One region of the Ruminococcus sp. RTP21358st1_G6_RTP21358_211008 genome, then DNA from elsewhere that is predicted to be linked to it. Evidence: riboswitches for the same ligand, from Rfam matches in the RefSeq annotation. Region 1 holds a riboswitch; the other holds the start of a gene.

What was found. A riboswitch is a leader RNA that binds a small molecule or an ion and turns the genes downstream of it on or off. The one in region 1 is predicted to bind thiamine pyrophosphate.
Positions count from the first base shown of each region.
Region 2: it holds a riboswitch for thiamine pyrophosphate, as region 1 does, so the genes downstream of both, AB5Z12_RS17670 (thiamine-binding protein) here and thiD (bifunctional hydroxymethylpyrimidine kinase/phosphomethylpyrimidine kinase) in region 1, are expected to answer to the same signal.

Region 1 covers NZ_JBDGDM010000091.1:252-5,763, reverse strand. Annotated here, with positions in the region: gene AB5Z12_RS20510 (AraC family transcriptional regulator) at 226-1,203, shown strand; gene AB5Z12_RS20505 (alpha-glucosidase) at 1,357-3,033, shown strand; TPP riboswitch at 3,105-3,210, shown strand; partial or broken gene thiD (bifunctional hydroxymethylpyrimidine kinase/phosphomethylpyrimidine kinase) at 3,413-4,201, shown strand; gene cytX (putative hydroxymethylpyrimidine transporter CytX) at 4,347-5,512, shown strand, end outside.
Region 2 covers NZ_JBDGDM010000056.1:11,515-26,808, reverse strand. Annotated here, with positions in the region: gene AB5Z12_RS17680 (AAA family ATPase) at 1-1,430, shown strand, start outside; gene AB5Z12_RS17675 (NUDIX domain-containing protein) at 1,523-2,029, shown strand; TPP riboswitch at 2,234-2,340, shown strand; gene AB5Z12_RS17670 (thiamine-binding protein) at 2,486-2,782, shown strand; gene AB5Z12_RS17665 (ABC transporter permease) at 2,751-3,533, shown strand; gene AB5Z12_RS17660 (ABC transporter substrate-binding protein) at 3,526-4,533, shown strand; gene AB5Z12_RS17655 (ABC transporter ATP-binding protein) at 4,648-5,400, shown strand; gene AB5Z12_RS17650 (Na+/H+ antiporter NhaC family protein) at 5,578-6,903, shown strand; gene AB5Z12_RS17645 (DUF6783 domain-containing protein) at 6,998-7,132, opposite strand; gene AB5Z12_RS17640 (DUF6783 domain-containing protein) at 7,097-7,189, shown strand; gene AB5Z12_RS17635 (MFS transporter) at 7,291-8,643, shown strand; gene AB5Z12_RS17630 (alpha/beta fold hydrolase) at 8,796-9,794, shown strand; gene AB5Z12_RS17625 (helix-turn-helix domain-containing protein) at 10,063-10,734, shown strand; gene AB5Z12_RS17620 (gamma carbonic anhydrase family protein) at 11,020-11,523, shown strand; gene AB5Z12_RS17615 (HNH endonuclease) at 11,573-12,733, opposite strand; gene AB5Z12_RS17610 (antitoxin) at 12,874-13,071, shown strand; gene AB5Z12_RS17605 (DNA cytosine methyltransferase) at 13,072-14,007, shown strand; gene AB5Z12_RS17600 (DNA cytosine methyltransferase) at 14,009-15,294, shown strand, end outside.

The sequences.
Region 1 (5,512 bases):
TTTATTTTTCAGTATTTCAGAAGCAATTCCTTGCGACAGCTTGTTTACTATACCACTGCCGTAAGGAATCGTCAAGCACTTTTTACAAAAAAATTTATATTTTTTTATAACATTATTTTCAAGATCCTTTTTCTTCAATCATTGACTTTCGCCCTCAGACATGATAGCGTCAATACATATAACAAATTCATTATTTTATACCCTTTCCCCAGTTTGGAGGTTTCTATGTATCAACAGCAATCACCAGCATTAAAAGAAACAAATCCTCATGGCTCCCAGGCTTTTCCCTGTGCTTTTTACCGTTTAAAACTAAGCGGACACGGAATCCTAGTCAAGCACCATTGGCACGAGGAGGTCGAGATTATTTACTTTCCCGGTGGAACCTTCACCTTAGATATTAATATGGAAACATTTGATGTATCTTCAGAATGTTTTTATTTTATTAATCCCGGCGAACTGCACAGCATACGTGCACGCTCAAAAGAAGTCTCCATGGAATACGCTGTCGTTTTCCAACCGGAACTGCTCTGCTCTCCTTTTTACGATACGGTTCAGACTCAGCTTGTCCAGCCATTGCAAAACGGACGTCTGATTTTTCCAAGATGTATTTCTGCAAACCATCCTGTTTTTCCTATTATAAAGGAGCAGTTCCAGAACATCACTAACGCATTTTACCGCTGCAGCTTTTCTGAACAATTGGAAGAGCTTCATGATTCCTTACATATAAATTTATTCCGCGCTTCTGGAAATGCCATTGTCGGCCTGGCAGATCAGCTTCTGATCAAGGCTTCCCTGTTAAATATTTTTGCAGATTTTTCCAATCGCCAGCTTTTTTCCCAGACTGAAAAATCTGATGACCACAGGGTCGAGACCATAAAAACCACAATCACTTACATCCGCGACCATTACCAGGAAAAAATTTATATCCGCGATCTGGCATCCCTGATCGGACTCAATGAGCAATACTTTTGCCGTTTTTTTAAAAAAGCAATCGGCATGTCTCCCATAGAATACCTGAATGAATATCGCATCCGCCAGGCAGTACGTTTATTAAAAGACAGCAGTCTTCCAGTGACCGAGATATGTCTGGACTGTGGTTATAACAATATGGGGAATTTTCTCAGAGAATTTCGCAAATATACAGGAACCACACCTCTGCAATATCGGAAACACAGCCAGGGGATTGAGAATCCTTCCTTATAAAACACGCTTGCCCCCCTATGTACGAAATGATTTTCCAAACAATCTCTGGTCAAAATTTCGTATTTTTTAATCAAATTAAGGGAAGTATTTTCTTTTTCATGTATGTATAATGTACTTAGTTCAAAGATAATCATTATATATAAGGAGACATAAATGAATAGCACGAAAAAAAAATGGTGGCAGGATAAAGTAGCCTATCAGATTTATCCGAAAAGCTTTTATGACACAAACGGTGATGGAATCGGCGATCTGCCGGGAATTATTGAGAAACTGGATTATTTAAAGGAGCTGGGGGTTGACATTGTCTGGCTTTCCCCCTGCTATCGCTCCCCTCTTGCCGACCAGGGATACGATATTTCCGATTATTACGACATTGACCCGCGATTCGGAACTATGGAGGATATGGACCGCCTTATCGCAGAAGCAAAGAAGCGGGACATGTATATTGTCATGGATCTGGTTGTAAACCACTGCTCTGATGAGCACGAATGGTTTAAAAAAGCCTGTAAAGATCCGGATGGAAAATACGGCCGTTTCTTCTATTTAAGAGACAAAGAAGATGGTAAGCTTCCTACTAACTGGCGCTCCTATTTCGGAGGTTCGGTATGGGAGGATCTGCCTGGCACCAACAAACAGTACCTTCATGTTTTTCATAAAAAGCAGCCTGACCTGAACTGGGAAAATCCAGAGCTCCGTGAGGAAGTATATAAAAATATTAACTGGTGGCTGGACAAGGGTCTTGGCGGTTTCCGCATTGATGCTATCATTAATATCAAAAAAGCTCTTCCTATGCATGATTATGAGCCTGATCGTGAGGACGGACTCTGCAGCATTAATAAAATGCTGGAGGAAGCTTCCGGAATCGGAGAATTTCTTGGAGAAATGCGTGACCGCACCTTCAAGCCTCACGATGCTTTTTCCGTAGGTGAGGTTTTCAACGCAAAAGACGAAGAGCTCCCGGATTTTATTGGAAACAATGGTTATTTTTCTTCTATGTTCGACTTTAACGAAACCATTTTCGGAGGTTCTGAGAAAGGCTGGTACGATTGCAAAGAAATCACACCTGACGACTACAAGCGCTGCTGTTTTGAGACACAGGCCAAAATGGGGGATTTCGGATTTGTTTCCAATATTATCGAGAATCATGACGAGCCTCGCGGTGTCAGTCACTATATTCCAGAAGGTGATTGCTGTGACACAAGCAAAAAAATGCTGGCGGCATTGAATTTCATGCTTCGTGGACTTCCCTTTATTTATCAGGGACAGGAGCTTGGCATGGAAAATATCCCGTTCAAATCTATTGACGAGGTAGATGATATTTCAACTCTGGATGAATATAAAGTTGCACTTGACGCCGGACTTACCCCGGAAGCAGCTTTGAAAGCTGTTGCCCGCCGCAGCCGCGACAATGCCCGTACCCCCATGCAGTGGACTGGTGAAGAAAATGCCGGATTTACAGCTGGTACACCGTGGCTTCGGGTAAATTCCAATTATACCGCAATTAATGTGGAAAAAGAGACGATTGATCCAAATTCCGTACTTAATTTCTATAAGAAACTGATCGCTCTTCGCAAGGATCCGGAATATAAAGAAACCGTTGTGTATGGTGCTCTGGAGCCATTTATGGAAGACCGGCATAATTTAATGGCATACTACCGTAAAGGAGATAAAACTTTACTTGTGGTTGGCAATTATCAGTGGGATGAGCAGGAAATTACACTTCCATCAGAATGCAAAAAGGTGCTGATCAATAACTACCCGGATATGGTTCTGGATGGAAATTCAGTTAAGCTGCATGGATATCAGGTGCTGGTTGTGGAGTTAGCGTAAACGATTTTCACGCTTGGTATTTATTGTATTCCAACACCTTATTGACAATTTTTCCCATTATTACTATAATAACAAAAGAACAGGGGAGCTTGTACACAGGCTGAGAGGAAATTGTGAATTTCGACCCTTTTACCTGATGCGGATAATGCCGCCGTAGGAAGTCATCATGGGTTTGATTTTTTTCGGAGACACCTCATTGGGGTGTCTCTTTTTTCATATGGCAGCAATGCAGCGTTCGGCTGGGGGCACCACTTTCGGACGCTATATAAAATTAATGCATACATAACAACAGTGCCGGTTTGTAAAAAGATTTTTTCACGTTATAACTCATAACTCGTGGAAACTGCTTCAAACAAGGCCAAGAGAAAGGAAGAAAATTATGAGAACAGCATTAACAATCGCTGGAAGTGACTCCAGCGGAGGCGCCGGTATCCAGGCTGATATCAAGACAATGATCAGCAATGGAGTATATGCCATGAGTGCGATTACCGCACTTACCGCACAGAATACTACCGGTGTAACAGGTATTATGGAAGCAACGCCAGAATTTCTGGCCGACCAGCTGGATAATATTTTTACAGATATTTATCCGGATGCAGTGAAGATTGGAATGGTATCTTCCAGCGCATTGATTGAAACCATTGCGAAAAAACTTCGCCAGTATGAAGCAAAGAACATTGTAGTAGACCCGGTTATGGTCGCTACAAGCGGAGCCAAGCTGATCAATGATGAAGCCATTGAAGCCCTTAAAAGTCAGCTTCTTCCAATGGCCACAGTCCTGACACCGAATATTCCGGAGGCAGAGGTTCTGTCCGGAATGAAAATAGAAACTGCCGAGGATATGATCAAAGCCGCTGCTGCCATCGGGGAGAAATACAGCTGTGCAGTGCTTTGCAAGGGTGGTCATCAGCTGAATGACGCCAATGACCTTCTGTGGCGCGAAGGCAATTACAAATGGTTCCAGGGAAAGCGGATCAACAATCCAAACACTCACGGAACAGGATGTACCTTATCCAGTGCCATTGCTTCTAATCTGGCAAAGGGATTTGACCTGGATACTTCCGTGGAGAGGGCAAAGAAATATATTTCCGGAGCACTTGCTGCTATGCTGGATCTTGGAAAAGGCAGTGGTCCTATGGATCACGGATTTGCAATAAAAAATGAATTCACACTGTCACATGACGAGATTACGGCAGAAGCCGCTGTCTTCACAAATGGGGAATCAGGCGTGTCAGCAAAACAAGCAGCCTCTGTCACTGCAGATTCTGAACTCTCAACCGTAAAACCGACACCAGATAAGGAGGCGAAATAACATGACCGAAAAACGTACTTCCATTTTTGAAAACGGCCTGATCTGGTTTGGCGCTGGTGTTTCCCTGGCGGAAATCCTCACTGGAACCTATTTTGCCTCACTTGGCTTTAGAAAAGGTCTTCTTGCCATTATCATCGGACATATTATTGGCTGTACCATGCTTTTCCTCGCCGGAGTAATTGGCGGAAAAACACGCCGCAGTGCAATGGAAACCGTAAAAATGAGCTTTGGGGAAAAAGGCGGGATTTTCTTCTCCTTCCTGAACGTACTTCAGCTGGTTGGCTGGACTGCCATTATGATCTACGACGGAGCTCTGGCCGCAAACGGTGTGTTACATACCGGAAGCTGGGTATGGTGTCTGGTAATCGGTGCACTGATCGTACTGTGGATTTTTATCGGCATCACAAACCTTGGAAAAATCAACACCATCGCTATGGCAGCACTTTTTATCCTTACACTGGTACTCTGCAAGCTCATCTTCTTTGATGGCGGGACTGCACTTGCCATTGGCGAGGAAGCCATGTCCTTTGGTGCTGCGGTTGAGCTTTCTGTTGCAATGCCACTGTCCTGGCTGCCGCTGATCAGTGATTATACCCGCGAGGCGAAGGAGCCAGTGAAAGCAACTGCTGTAAGCTCTATTGTTTACGGTCTTGTAAGCTGCTGGATGTATGTAATCGGTATGGGTGCAGCGATTTATACCGGTGAATCCGACATTGCTCAGATTATGGTGAAAGCCGGACTGGGAATTGCAGGCCTTCTGATCATTGTATTTTCCACTGTTACCACCACATTCCTGGATGCTTACTCCGCCGGAATTTCATCTGAATCTGTATTTTCCAAAATTAATGGAAAATATGCCGCAATTGCCGTAACCATCATCGGAACAATTGCTGCAATTGTATATCCAATGGACAACATTACCGATTTCCTGTACCTCATCGGTTCTGTATTTGCACCGATGATCGCCATTCAGATTGCAGACTTCTTCCTGCTGAAACGTGCTGACAGTCTGGGCGAATCGGTTGACATAACAAATGCGGTAATCTGGGTGATCGGATTTGTGCTGTACCGAATTTTAATGAGAATTGATATTCCTGTGGGAAATACACTGCCAGATATGGTGGTTACCATTCTCATTTGTATGATCGTGCGAAATGTTTTAAAGAG
Region 2 (15,294 bases), on a different contig from region 1:
CTTACACAACATTTCACAGCAGCCATACGAAGCCTTCACCGGAGCAGCCGATCATGGTGCTTGACAATAAAGAGAGACAGTGGAAACATCATTCCTGCGGTGTGTTTACCAATCCGGTAAACCGTACTGCTTTTGATTTTAAGGAAGAAGACGGTAACCATACAGCAGATGTGGTGAAAATTGATTCCAGATTTACCAGTCTTTTGAAATGGCTGGGAGACAGCAGGATCAATGTACGTTTGTCTGGTACTAACAGGGAGGACGGATATGCGGTATACCGCATTCGCGAAACTGCTTTTGGCGGCGGCACAAAGCTTTCTGCAGAGGATGGCTTTCTGCAGTTTATGATTGAGAGACTTCTGGAGAGTAATGCACCTGCTGAGGCAGAAGAGGATGAGGAACAGGAGGAAAACGGTGATGAGATGAAGCTTACCAGCATTCAGAGTATTACCGATTTTATGACCTGCGCAGGCAAAACACTGCCGGATAATATCAGACTCTGGACCAGAAGAAATCTGGCAGTGGCAAGATCCAGTGAAGTTTCCCAGGAAGAGCGCCATCATGCACAGAGGGCTCTTTCTATTATGTTGAATATCCAGTGGAAGAACAATTATTTTGAAGCAATCGATCCTGTTGAGGCAAGGAGAATCCTGGATGAAGAGCTTTATGGAATGGAGCGTGTGAAACAACGTATTATCGAGACGATTATCCAGATCAACCGTACACATACCCTTCCGGCCTACGGACTTCTTCTGATCGGACCTGCCGGTACTGGCAAATCCCAGATAGCCTATGCAGTTGCAAGAATCCTGAAACTTCCGTGGACTACGCTGGACATGAGCTCAATTAACGACTCTAAGCAGCTTACCGGAAGCCCCCGTATTTACGCAAATGCAAAGCCCGGAATTATTATGGAGGCATTTTCCATGGCTGGTGCCTCTAATCTGGTATTTATTATTAACGAGCTTGATAAGGCAAATTCCGGCAAAGGAAATGGAAATCCGGCAGACGTACTTCTTACCCTTCTGGACAATCTTGGATTTACAGATAACTATATGGAGTGTATGATCCCAACTGGCGGTGTTTATCCAATTGCTACTGCAAATGACCGTGACCAGATCAGTGCACCGCTGATGTCCAGATTCGCAGTAATTGATATTCCGGATTATACAGCTGAGGAGAAGAAAGTAATCTTTTCCAGATTCTCTCTTCCGAAAGTTCTTAAGAGAATGCATATGGAAGAGAGTGAGTGCATTATCACAGAGGGGGCGCTGGAGGCAATCATCCAGCGTTATTCCAATACTTCAGGTATTCGTGATCTGGAGCAGGCAGCAGAGCACATTGCGGCAAATGCACTGTATCAGATCGAGGTCAACCATGTAGAGAAGGTAGAGTATACCAGAGAGATGGTGGAGGAACTTCTGAAATAGAAAAGATGAATTATTATATTCGATAACAATATTCGCAAAATAATCATAATATAAAAATATACAAGAGAAACATATAACAGGAGTGATAAAAATTGGAATTCTGGGACATCTATGATATTAACAAGAAACCTACAGGCCGCACCATGAAGCGAAACGACTGGTGCTTAAAAGACGGGGAATACCATCTCACCGTACTTGGAGTAGTGGCAAGACCAGATGGTACGTTTCTCATTACCAAACGTGTGATGACAAAAGCCTGGGCACCAGGCTGGTGGGAAGTTTCCGGCGGTGCAGCACAGGCAGGGGAATCTTCTTATGATGCTGTACTCCGCGAAGTGAAAGAGGAGACAGGCCTTGATGTAAGCGGTGCGCAGGGCGGCTATCTTTTTACTTACAAAAGAGAGAATCCAGGGGAGGGAGACAACTATTTCGTAGATGTTTACCGCTTTGTGATGGATGTGAAAGAAGAAGATCTACACCTTCAGGAAGAAGAGACAGACGGCCACATGTTTGCCACTCTGAATCAGATCAAGGAATTTGCAGCCCAGGGAAAATTCCTGCACTATGACAGTATTCAGGCTGCCTTTGAGAATCTGTAGATTTATTATATATTCTGCAGGAAATAACTGTGATATGCAGGGAGATTTTTTTTACGAATTCTGATGAAATGGGAATATTAATTAGAGCGTGCTGGTCAGACTGCGAGCAGTACAATTCTGTTAAGGGTATGTAAAATATAATTGAGATAAAAATAGTTTCTTGTAATTTGAAGAAAGGTGTATTATAATAAGCAACGAAATCTGAATAAAGACCAGGGGAGTTTCAATTGAGAAGCTGAGAGTAAGGTAGTCCTTAGACCCTTTTAACCTGTTGGATCATGCCAGTGTAGGAAGTGTTTAACGATGTAATTAGGAGCATTTGTCTGGATGGCAGGTGCTCTTTTTTCATACTGACTGACAGAGCCTGTTCAGTTCCGTCACAGTTTCAAGAATGGTTCTTATTCGATTTTTAACGCAAAGTCCTGTTTATGGGACAGAAAATAGGAGGAAAAGAAAATGAACGCAAGTGTAGCAATTCAGGTACTGCCAAATGTACAGGATGAAGAGGAAGTTATCCGCATTGTAGACGAGGTGATCGCCTACATCAGATCCACTGGTCTGAACTATTATGTAGGACCATTTGAGACCACCATTGAAGGTGATTACGACCAGCTGATGGATATTGTAAAAGAGTGTCAGCATGTAGCTGAGCGCGCAGGCTGCAAGGCTATGAGCGTATATGTTAAAATTGCATATAAACCAGAAGGGGATGTACTTACCATTGAAAAGAAAGTTACCAAACATCACCAGTAAGATACCTCCAATTGCAGCCATGGCCGTGATTCTGCTTGGCTGGGAAGTGGTAAGCATTTCGGGAATTGTTCCCTCCTACATGCTTCCATCTCCGGTAGCAGTGCTGACAGCCCTGTTTGGCGATCTGCCAACCATACTTTTCCATGCGAAATTCACTTTGCTGGAATCCTTTTACGGACTTCTCATTGGAATCGCGCTGGCATTTGTGTTTGCAACTATGATGGATCGGTTCCGTGTAATGGATCAGGCATTTTATCCGATCATGATCATTACGCAGACCATACCGACCATTGCCATTGCGCCAATTCTGGTGCTTTGGATGGGATTTGGAATGGCACCGAAGATCACTCTGGTTGTGATCACCACTTTTTTCCCAATTACAATCGGACTGCTGGATGGATATAAAAGTGTGGATCCGGATGCCATTCGTCTGATGAAGGCCATGGGAGCCAGCCGGGCACAGATTTTCCGCCATGTGAAATTTCCAGGTGCTTTGCCCCAGTTTTTTTCCGGGCTGAAAATATCTGCTTCCTATGCAGTTGTAGGAGCAGTTGTTTCTGAGTGGCTGGGTGGATTTAACGGACTTGGTGTTTATATGACCCGTGTAAAAAAAGCATATTCTTTTGATAAAATGTTTGCAGTCATTATCTTCATTGTGATCATCAGCCTTTTACTTCTTCTGGCAGTAAATATTGTCAGCCGGATCACAATGCCATGGCTGCAGGTAGAAAAGGAGAAAAATAATGAATAAGAATCTGAAAAAAGTAATCGCACCAGTTGCAGCGGCAGCTATGGTGCTTGCAGTTCCTACAGGTGTATACGCAGAAGATGGTGCACAGGAGAAAATCACATTCTGCCTGGACTGGACACCGAATACCAACCACACCGGACTTTATGTAGCACAGGCAAAAGGCTACTACGAAGAAGCTGGTCTTGATGTAGAAATCGTTCAGCCACCGGAAAATGGTGCAGCCCTTATGTGCGCAGCAGGTCAGGCTCAGTTTGCAATCGAAGCCCAGGATACCATGGCTGCTTCCCTTGCACTTGACGAGCCTCTTGGAATCACAGCAGTTGCAGGAATCATTCAGCACAACACCTCCGGAATCCTTTCCCGAAAAGGTGACGGAATTGACAAACCAGCCGGACTTACCGGAAAAACCTATTCCACATGGGATTCCCCAATCGAGCTTGCTATGCTGGAAAATGTTGTAAATGGTGACGGTGGAGATTTCAGCCAGGTTACCCTGATCCCTAATGATATTACAGATGAGCCTGCAGCACTTGCTGCCAAGCAGACGGATGCCATCTGGGTATTCCAGGGCTGGGGCGGAATCAATGCTGACGTAGAAGGTGTAGACTGCGACTATTTTGCATTCTCTGATATCAATCCTGTATTTGACTACTACACACCGGTTATCATTGCAAATAACGACTATCTTGCTGAGAATCCGGATCAGGCGAAAGCATTTATGGAAGCAACTGCAAAGGGATATGAGTTTGCAGCAGAGAATCCGGATGAGGCAGCACAGATCCTCATTGACGGCGATAATACAGGCTCTCTGAAGGATGCTGAAGATCTTGTAAAGAAGAGCCAGGAATTCCTTTCCACAAAATACATTGACGATGCAGAAAGCTGGGGCGTAATTGATGCAGACAGATGGAATGCATTCTACAAATGGCTGTATGAGAACCAGCTTTGCGACAAGGATCTTACTGGAGTCGGATTTTCTAACGAGTATCTTCCACAGTAAGGAATGAAAGAGAAAGAAATTAACGCATAGAGCTATTCTGTCAGGCAAATTTACCCCAATTATTGCGGAAAATGGAACTGGTTATGGAAGTAGCGCTGTGTATAAGGAACGAATATGTCATCAGAACAAAATAAAGTAATTTTACGAGCAGAACATATTTCAAAAACATACGGTGAAAAAAAAGTTTTGGAGGACATTTCCATTCATCTGGAGCAGGGTGAGCTGGTTTCCCTTCTGGGAGTCAGCGGTTCCGGAAAGACCACATTGTTCAATGTGCTTTCCGGTATTATCCCGCCTGATGAAGGAAAGGTCTATCTGAAAGATCAGGATGTGACTTCCACACCTGGAAGCATCAGCTACATGCTGCAGAAGGATCTTCTCCTTCCTCACAAGAAAGTGATCGACAATGTAGCACTTCCCCTTGTACTGAAAGGCGTGAAGAAAGCAGAAGCCAGGGAAAAGGCCAATCCGCTTTTTGCAGAATTTGGTCTGGAAGGCACCCAGTATCAGTATCCAAGCCAGCTGTCCGGCGGTATGCGACAGCGTGCGGCTTTGCTTCGAACTTATTTAAGTTCCAGCGGAGTTGCCCTTCTGGATGAGCCTTTCAGTGCCTTGGACACGCTGACCAAGGCCAGTGTGCATAAGTGGTATCTGGAGGTTATGCAGCATATTGATCTGTCCACCTTGTTTATCACCCATGATATTGACGAGGCCATTCTTTTGTCCGACAGGATTTACATCCTGAACGGAACTCCGGGAACCATCAAAGATGAGATCGTGATCCAGGAGAGAAAACCAAGGGCAGCGGATTTTGCATTGTCAGAAGAATTTTTGGAATATAAGAGACAGATTATCAGCAAGCTGTAGTTTTTCGGTTGATGAAAATAAAACTTCCCGGCAGGTTTCATACTACCTGAGTTTGAGCGCTCAGAAGCAGAAGCCTGCCGGGACTTTTTATGTAAAATATCCAGTTGACGTGCTATTGTGAAGCCGGCACAAAAATGGTACTATTAGTACTATAACGAAGAAGGAGAAAAATGTAGGATGAGGAAAAATGAAAAAAGAAATGGAAAAGCACTGCTTCCTATAGTAGTGTTTGTTGTTTTGTATCTGGGGCTTGGCATATTATTTGAGTATGGTCTGGATATCGAGATGGGATTTTATAAAATTCCCGTTGTCGTTATATTTCTGGTTGCATTACTTGTTGCCTGTATACAGAACCGCGAGCTTAAATTGGATGATAAGCTGGAAGTTATGGGGATGGGAATCAGTGATCCTAACATTATTACAATGATCATAATTTTTATGCTGTCAGGTATTTTTGTAGGTATAGTCGGAAGAACATCTGCAAACAGTGTTGCATATTTTATTTTGTCACTGGTTCCGCCTCAGTTTGCAGTTGTTGTGCTTTTTGTGGTCAGCTGTTTTGTTTCTCTTGCAATGGGTACCTCTGTAGGAACAATTACGCTGATCGTTCCAATTGGAGTTGCAGTGGCAAGAGTATCCGGATTTGCACTGCCGGTTTGTATTGGTTCCGTCATGAGCGGCGCCATGTTTGGAGATAATCTGTCATTTATATCAGACACAACCATTGCTGCATGTAATGGACAAGGCTGTGAAATGAAAGATAAATTTAAGGAGAATTTCTTTATTGCACTGCCAGCTGCTATTGCCAGCATTATTATTCTGCTGGTTTTGTCTGTTAAAAATTATAATGGTGGATTCATCGAAGAAAAATATGATTTAATACAGATCATTCCTTATATTCTGGTTCTTATAGGTGGAATCATCGGATTTAATGTATTTTTCGTGCTGATTACAGGTATTCTAAGTGGCTCAGTTATTATGATTGCAACAGGAATGATAGCACCCACAGACCTGATCGGAAATATGGGAACCGGTGCTGCCGGGATGTTTGAAACCAGTATGGTTGCGATTCTGGTAGCTGCAATCTGTGCCCTGATCAAGGAGTATGGTGGATTTTCCGCTTTATTATACTGGATAAAGAAAGTGTTTAAAGGAAAAAAAGGCGGGCTCCTGGGAATGGGACTGTTAGTTGGGCTAATGGATATTGCAACTGCCAATAATACAGTTGCGATCGTTATGGCGAACCCGATTGCAAAAGAAATGTCAAAGGATTACGGTATCAGCGCCAGAAAAGCTGCTTCTATCCTGGATACATTTTCCTGTATTTTTCAGGGTATTTTACCGTACGGAGCGCAAATGCTGGTTGCTGTTTCTGCTGCAGCCAGTTTAGGAGAAGTGGTCAGTGCATTTGATATACTTCCAATGCTGCTGTATCCTTATATGCTGCTGCTTAGTTCACTTGCTTTTATATTTACCATGAAAGTTCCGGATGGCAGACAGTGAATGGAGAAGCCTAAGCCTGTGCTCACACATACCTATCTGCTCTGCAGAATTGAGGAAGCGTATGAGCTCTTTGAAAATAAGAGAGATGGCGTAATTAAAGTGGCTGTGGAATGCTGAATAAAATCCGCAATCTGCACGCCCACTTTGCGGTATATTCTACCCGAATTCGGTTGCTGCCCGCTATGGCGCCCTCATCCGGATAAAATCTTCCACAAATTGTGACGCACATCTTGCAGAAAGCCTTTTTCAAACACTTGCAAGTAAATTATTACCTATAAAACAGTAATAAATTCTGTGAAAATTGTGCAATAGTAATGATTCGTATATTGTGAAGCGGGCACAAAAATGATACTATCATTATATAAAGAAGCAGGAGGTAAGTACGTGATGAAGAAACTTACAACAGCAAAAATATGGCAGTTTGCAGCAGGTCAGTTTGGATGGGCAATGTTGTCCGGAATCATTTCAAACTGGCTTGTGTATTTTTATCAGCCAGATGAAACCGCCATCAGCCAGGGGCAGAACGTATTTATTCCACAGGGACTGGTGGTGCTTGGCATTTTCACTATTATCGGAGGAATCACAGCCTTCGGGAGAATTTTTGATGCTTTTACAGATCCTATGATCGCGTCCTGGTCGGACCGGTGTACAGCCAAAGATGGACGGCGAATTCCATTCCTGAAATGGGCGTCCTTGCCTCTGGCACTTTCCACAGTGCTGGTGTTCTGGTCCCCGATCAATGAGAAAAGCTGGCTCAATGCAGCGTTTTTGCTGGTGATGGTTCTGGCCTATTACCTTTCCATAACAGCTTATTGTACACCGTATAATGCCTTGATCCCGGAGCTTGGACATACCCAGCAGGAGCGGCTTAACATTTCTACGGTGATTTCCTTTACATTCATTGCAGGAACTGCAGTTGCATACCTGGCACCAACTATCTGGGGTGCATTTATCCCGGCATTTGGACGTGTTGGCGCCATCCGTGTCACCTTCACGCTGATGGCAGTGGTGGCATTTATCTGCATGCTGATACCGGTATTTTGCATTCGGGAAAAGGATTACGTGGACACAGTTCCAGCAAAAGAGTCTGCTTTTCGTTCCCTGACTGCTACGTTTAAGAATGGAGAATTTTGTAAATTTGTGGGCTCCGATATTTTTTACTGGATCGCCCTTACCATGTTTCAGACAGGTCTGCCTTTCTTTGTGACCAGCCTTCTGAAGCTGCCGGAGACGATGACAACCCTGTATTTTGTGGGGATGACAGCATTGTCTTTGGTATTTTACATTCCGGTAAATAAGCTTACCCCGAAACTGGGTAAGAAAAAGATGATTCTATTTGCATTTGCTGTATTCAGTTTGGCTTATTTCTATACAGGATTTATGGGAAAAATGAGCTTTATTCCGGAAACCGTACAGGGATTGATCCTGACGGTGGTGGCAGCGCTGCCGATGGCGATTTTCGGAATTTTGCCCCAGGCGGTTGTGGCAGATATCGCCCAGAGTGATTCCATCACATCCGGAAGCAACAGGGAAGGAATGTTTTATGCGGCAAGAACCTTTGCATTCAAACTGGGCCAGAGTCTTTCCATGCTGATCTTTACTGCTGTTTCTACGATTGGAGCAGGAGAGGGAACTGGTTATAGAATCGCAGCCTTTGGCGCAGCGGTGTTTTGTATGGTGGGCGGAATTATTCTGGTGTTTTATAATGAGAAGAAGATTAATGGGATTATTGGGGGATAGTAATAAAGTATTAAGACTCTCGTAAATTGTAACACATGTCGCAGTACACCTTTTTCAAAGATACTTTTGAATGAGTTGTGTTATCAGGAATGTGTGAATCGTGATGATTGTTTTTTATGATTTTATAAGCTGCTTGTAAGGGGAGTTTTGAAATGAAAATAATACAGGAAAACGAATATTTAGATGCTGTGAAAAATGAGGTGGAACCTTATTTAAAGGCTCATTGCCGGGATGGGTACATTCCGGGAGCAGAAGACATTTACCATGAGAAAAATGGAATTATAGGAAAAATCCATGTGAAACGTTATCTGGCAGATGATCCAAAAGGGGTGGTGGTAATCAGCCACGGCTTCACAGAAGGTGCGCCAAAATATGAGGAGATGATTTACTATTTTTTACAGGCTGGTTATCATGTATACATGCCAGAACATATGGGACACGGCCAAAGCTACCGCCTGACAGCAGATTTCTCATTGGTACATATTGATATCTGGAAACGTTACGTGCGTGATTTTCTAAAAATCTGTCATAAAATCAAAAAGGCACATCCAGACCTGCCCCTGAACCTTTTTGCCCACTCCATGGGCGGTGCAATCGGTGCAATCGCCGCAGCCTGGGAACCCACTCTTTTTCATAAAGTGATATTAAGCTCGCCTATGATCAAACCGCTCACCGGAGGTGTGCCCTGGCCGTTGACCGTACTGATCGCCCATGCAGAATGCTTTTGGGGAAAGGAAGAGTCCTATGTCTTAGGCCAGAAACCTTACGACGGAACCGACACCTTCCAAACCAGCGCCGGCACCTCTGAACCTAAATTTATAAGGTACAACGACCTGAGAAAAGAAAAACAGTTTCTCCAGACCTGTGCACCATCCTGTGGCTGGCTGAAAGCCTCCATAAAAATGAGCTGGTATTTAAGATACCACGGCTGGAAGATGCTCCAGTCCCCACTCCTTATTTTTCAGGCCGAAAAAGACGATTTCGTATCCGTCCGCGCACTTCAGAAATTCGCAGCAAAAGTCAAGAAGCGCGGTGTTGCCCCTTGCGAGTATGTTTACATGCCTGGGACGAAGCATGAGATATATTGTGGCGGGGATGAGACGATGGAAGTATATTGGGATAAAATAGAAAAGTTTTTGGAAGAAAAATAAGTTTGGCGTTGCCTATAAACGAAAATTAGTCTCCTTAATCAAATATAAAAAATCTGGTTGAGGAGAAAGTTTTGCTTATAAAGTAAATAAAAATGTTAAGCTTATAAAGTAAATAAAAATTGACAAAACAGCGTGCTTTTGTTAATTTTTATGAACATAAAAAATCAATAATTATAAGAAAGAAGTTTATCAGCGTAGGAAACTCTACTTTGCGTAGGTACTCAAAAAGTCAAATTTGTTATAGAATCTGCACATGGAGGTAGATATTATGAACCAATATGTTACAAGAACCATAATTAAAGAATTACGTGAAAGAAACAAAATGACACAATTACAGCTTGCTGATAAGCTGGGAGTCACAGACAAAACAATTTCCAAATGGGAAACTGGAAAAGGCTATCCGGATATTACGCTGCTGGAGCCAATTGCAGACGCTTTTTCCATATCTGTCACAGAACTGATCTCTGGCAGTACCGTGAGTAATGCAAATGTGTCAGCCAACATGCTCCGCTCAAAATTTTACGTCTACCCTGTATGCGGCAATGTGATCCATACCATGGGCGAAGCTGTCATACATTGCCACGGCGTGCAGTTGGCGCCCGCGGTCCCAGAAGAAACTGACGAGAATCATAAAATTTTTATCGAAAAAGTAGAAGCCGAATACTTCGTCTGCATTGATCATGATATGACGAAAAAACATTACATTTCCTTTATCGCAGCTGCATCCTCAGACCGCATGCAAATGGTTAAACTCTACCCAGAAGGAAATGCTGAAGCTAGGTTTAAAATCAACGGTGTGAAGAGAATTTTCTTCTACTGTAACAAAGACGGGCTTTTTTCAATAAATGTGGTGAAAGGACTAGACGACAGGGAGAAGTCCTATGATGATGTGGAAGAACGACGGGAACTGGAGAAAGTAGCAGGGATATTGTTTAGGTAAGGGAAAAAGAAACAAGTAAGTTACTGCTTATTGTTAACGTTCTGAGAAGCGTTTTAGGTGAATAAAGTTCACAGTAAAAACGAGAATTTCGGCGCAGAATCATGTGAATGAACTTCTATGCTTTGCGAAGCGTGCTGCTGATCAAGAGCGAATAGTAACTTGTGAATTGAAATTGAGAGGTTGTATATTAATGAAAGAATATACAATCTCTTTTTTGTATGTTACTATTAATGAAAATAGATTGATATTCATTCCATAAAATATCATCAGATCGGGGAACAACAAATGAACTATAAGAATGTAAAAATAGATAAAACGGCAAAAATTGCGAAGCAGTCCGTAATCATCGGTGATGTAACAATCGGCCGTGACAGCTGTGTGCTATACTACAGTGTAATCCGCGGAGATGACGCGCCAATCGTAATCGGTGAGGAAACCAACATCCAGGAAAACTGCACAGTCCACGTCAGCCGAGACCTGCCAGTCCACATTGGAAACAATGTCACAATAGGCCACAATGCCGTAATTCACAGCTGTACAATCGGCGACCGCACTTTAATCGGAATGGGCGCCATAATCCTTGACGGAGCCAAAATCGGCAGCGACTGCATCATCGGCGCCGGAAGCCTTGTCACCAAAAACACCATCATCCCAGACGGCTCCCTGGTAATGGGAAGCCCTGCGAAGATTAAGAGAAATCTTACGTGGGAAGAGAAGATTGGGATTGTGGAGAATAGTAAGGAATATGTGAGTGTGGCGGAAGAAATGTGGAAGCAGGGAGTGTTATAAACAAATTAATATTGCGAGATGTATGTGGTCACATCTCGCAATAATGAAACTATTGATTTTCTTTATCTATAAATTTTTTATAGTGTATACGCATATATGATTTCATGCATTCGCCCATAGAAAGCTGTGTTGATTCTGAAATACTTAGTGCTTTTCGCTGTTCATTGTCAATTGATTCTGAGATACATATATTTCCAGTATCAGGATTAAATGATATTAGGTGGCGGTCAAATAAAGCATCATGATTAGCACATAAAAGTAAACCGTTATTTGCATCTATACGTTCTTCTCTGGAAGATTCAGACCATTCTTTAATGTGACTTGCACGTAATACCGATGTTGTGGAAATATTGCAAAGGTTGCAGTAATGACGTTCAAGAAGAAGTAGTCTTCGAAAGGAGCCTTGTGAAACGCGTGTTTTTACAATTCTTTCAATATCTGTTCCAGCATTCGGGGTATTATTAAGGGTATTTTGCAATGCAATTGTTTTAGCATCGTCATACATGACATCTTTTGAAATGATTTGATGTTGTAATTGAATTGCTAATGCTGAATTATATGAAGGATTTAGTACTGCAAAGTTTATATTATGAGAACCATGTGTGTCAGTAATAGAATATAGGTGATTGCACAACTCTGAGGGGATGAGTATGGCAAGGTAGCGCAAATAATCATATCTCAGCATGACAAGAGCATCGTCCTGGAAGGCATATCTTTGGAGTAAAGTAAAGGATTCTTTCGAATCTGGTATATTAATCTGAACTTGCGTGCCCTTGTGTCCGTATTTTTTGTATGCAGAACTGTGAAGGGTTAAATCCCAATTTGATAGATAAGGTGGCACATCAATTGAATGGCGAAAAAAATATGTGTTTCCATCTGAAGAGAGACGGCTTAAAGGATTGTTGATAGCACAAAGATAGCTCAAATTATTATCATATAAATCTATGTCAATACTCTGAGGAGGAGTTGTAGTATTACTCAGACCTTCAAAGAAAAATAATTTCGCCTGTTCTCCTGTGACATCTATATGTGTCTGGTTGACTTTTAGAATAGTATTATTGGCGCTGATTCTTCGTTTCTCTTTTATAATATTCTGATTGGAAAGCTTCTTCACAAATACACCCTGGAAAACATCTGGATTAAGTGGAGTATCTGGAATATGTATATAATTTAGAAAATTATTTAATAGGTCAATAATTAATTTATACATGTGCATATATTCCCTTCTTTAATTTTGTATATATTATAGCAAACAAGATGAAAAGTGTATACAGAAAATTATATAAAAGAATCTATTTACACCCTGATAAAAACATTATATAATACCTATATTAAATGGAGGAAATTTTAATGACGAATATAAAGAAAAATAATTGCGGAAGACCTGCAGGAAGAATAAAAACTGCAAAAATAGAAATATCAATTGAACCGACAGTAAAAGATGAATTTATGACATTATTGCGTAAAGAAGGAAAAACTGCTTCTGTAGAAATTGGGTTATGGATCAGAGAGTACATAAAAAATAATAAGCTTGGGGAGGAAGAATAGATGAATGTTGTATCACTCTTCAGCGGACTTGGAGGACTTGATAAAGGTTTTGCAGATACCGGTTATAATATTGTCTGGGCAAATGATTTTGATAAGTACGCGGTACAGACATATAAGGCTAATTTTGGTGATCATATTGTTTTAGGAGATATAAATGAAATTCCATTAGAAATTATACCAGACTGTGATATTCTTATAGGGGGATTTCCCTGCCAGCCCTTTAGTATGATGGGACAACAAAAAGGTTTTGAGGACACAAGAGGAACCTTGTTTTTTAGAATAGCAGAAATAGTGGATGATAAAATTAAAAGAGGAAAGAAGCCGAAAGCGATTATTCTTGAAAATGTCCGCTCTTTACGGACTCATAATAATGGAAAAACATATAAAGAAATACACAGAGTATTACAAGACGTGCTCGGATATAATGTGTTTTGTGATATATTAAATTCAGCCGACTATGGAATACCACAGACAAGAAATAGAACTTACATAGTGTGTTTTGACAACCAGAATGCAAAATTCATATTTCCGCAAAAAGAAAAACTTAAAAAAACTTTACAGGATTTATTAGAGCCGGAAGTTGATAATAAGTATTTTTTGTCAGATAGAATATTACCCACAATATTATCTAATGGAACTGGTGGATATAAAGCAAAATCAGAAATAGATCTTGAGATTGCAAGACCTTTATGTGCAACTATGGCGAAGATGCACAGAGCATGTCAGGATAATTATGTCACACAAAAGGGAAGGATAAGAAGACTTACGCCGCGCGAGTGTGCAAGATTGCAGGGATTTGAAGATTCTTTTGTGATTCCAGTGTCTGACAGCCAGGCGTATAAGCAATTTGGGAATGCAGTTACAGTTAATGTGTCAAGAGCTGTTGCCCAATCGGTAAAGAGTACATTTATAAATCTTGGAGAGTGGGTAGACTGATATGGAATACAAAAACGATAAATGTGAGTTTACTGCGTTTGTAAAAGCAGGACTTGATAGTAAAGAGCAGGAAAATATAGAAATTTGTATTGAAAGAGTAACGAAAACTGTAAAAGAGGACTTCCTTAATGCAAGGGCCAGATTATATAAGGACGAGGTAAAGAACGATGCAGAAGTTATGACTGCATTCAGAAGATTATCCGTTATATGTAATGAAAATGTACAGCAGTGTTATGAATGTCCTGTAAGCAAATATTGTAATACTTATATTGAAAACGCCAGAAAAAATGTTAATGATGATTCACTAAAGATGATAGATTTGTTTTGCGGAGCAGGTGGGTTGTCGTTAGGATTTACACAGGAAGGATTTGTTACTACCTTGGCAAATGATATCCAGGATTGTTGTGTGGATACATATGCACATAACCATCCGGAGACACCCAGAGACCATATTATATTGGGAAACATAAAAGATGTGGTAAACGAGCTTGATGAATTGCTGGATGGAAGAAGTGCTGACATTGTTATTGGTGGACCACCTTGCCAGGGATTTAGTATGGCTAACAGACAGAGGCTGATAGACGATCCGAGAAATCATCTTTATAAAAGTTATGTTGAAGCAGTAAAAAAAGTTCAGCCTAAATTTTTTGTCATGGAAAATGTCAAAGGGATGCAATCTGTAGCAGAACAGGTAAAAGATGATTTCCGTGCAATCGGGTACTCTGTAGAGTGCCATATACTAAATGCAAAGAATTTCGGAGTGCCTCAAAATCGTGAAAGACTAATATATATAGGTAATTGTCTTGGAATTGATAATGAGAAAATCTTCAATGAGATATTTGAACTTAGCGAAAAGATACCGGAATATAATCTGGGTGATGCTTTATTTGGACTTAGGAAATTGGAAGCTTCAAGAGTGAAAAACTCTACAGAAAGCGGCTCGATAGAAAGTGGATACAAAATAGAAAAGAATTATTGTACTGAAACAAATGATTATATTTCTTATATTAATCAAGGCAGAGTAATTGATGTGGTTTCAAATCATAAGGCCAGATACAACAATGACAGGGATATTGAAATTTTTGGACGAATGGAACCGGGAGATCGTTCAGATGACCCTAAAATAGCAGATATCATGCCTTATGCCAGAAGAAATGGAATTTTTAAGGATAAATATTTTAAACTGGAAAATGATAAGGTTTGTAAAACGATAACTGCGCATATGAAATTTGACTGCAATATGTATATACATCCTACCCAGGCAAGAGGATTAACGCCAAGAGAAGC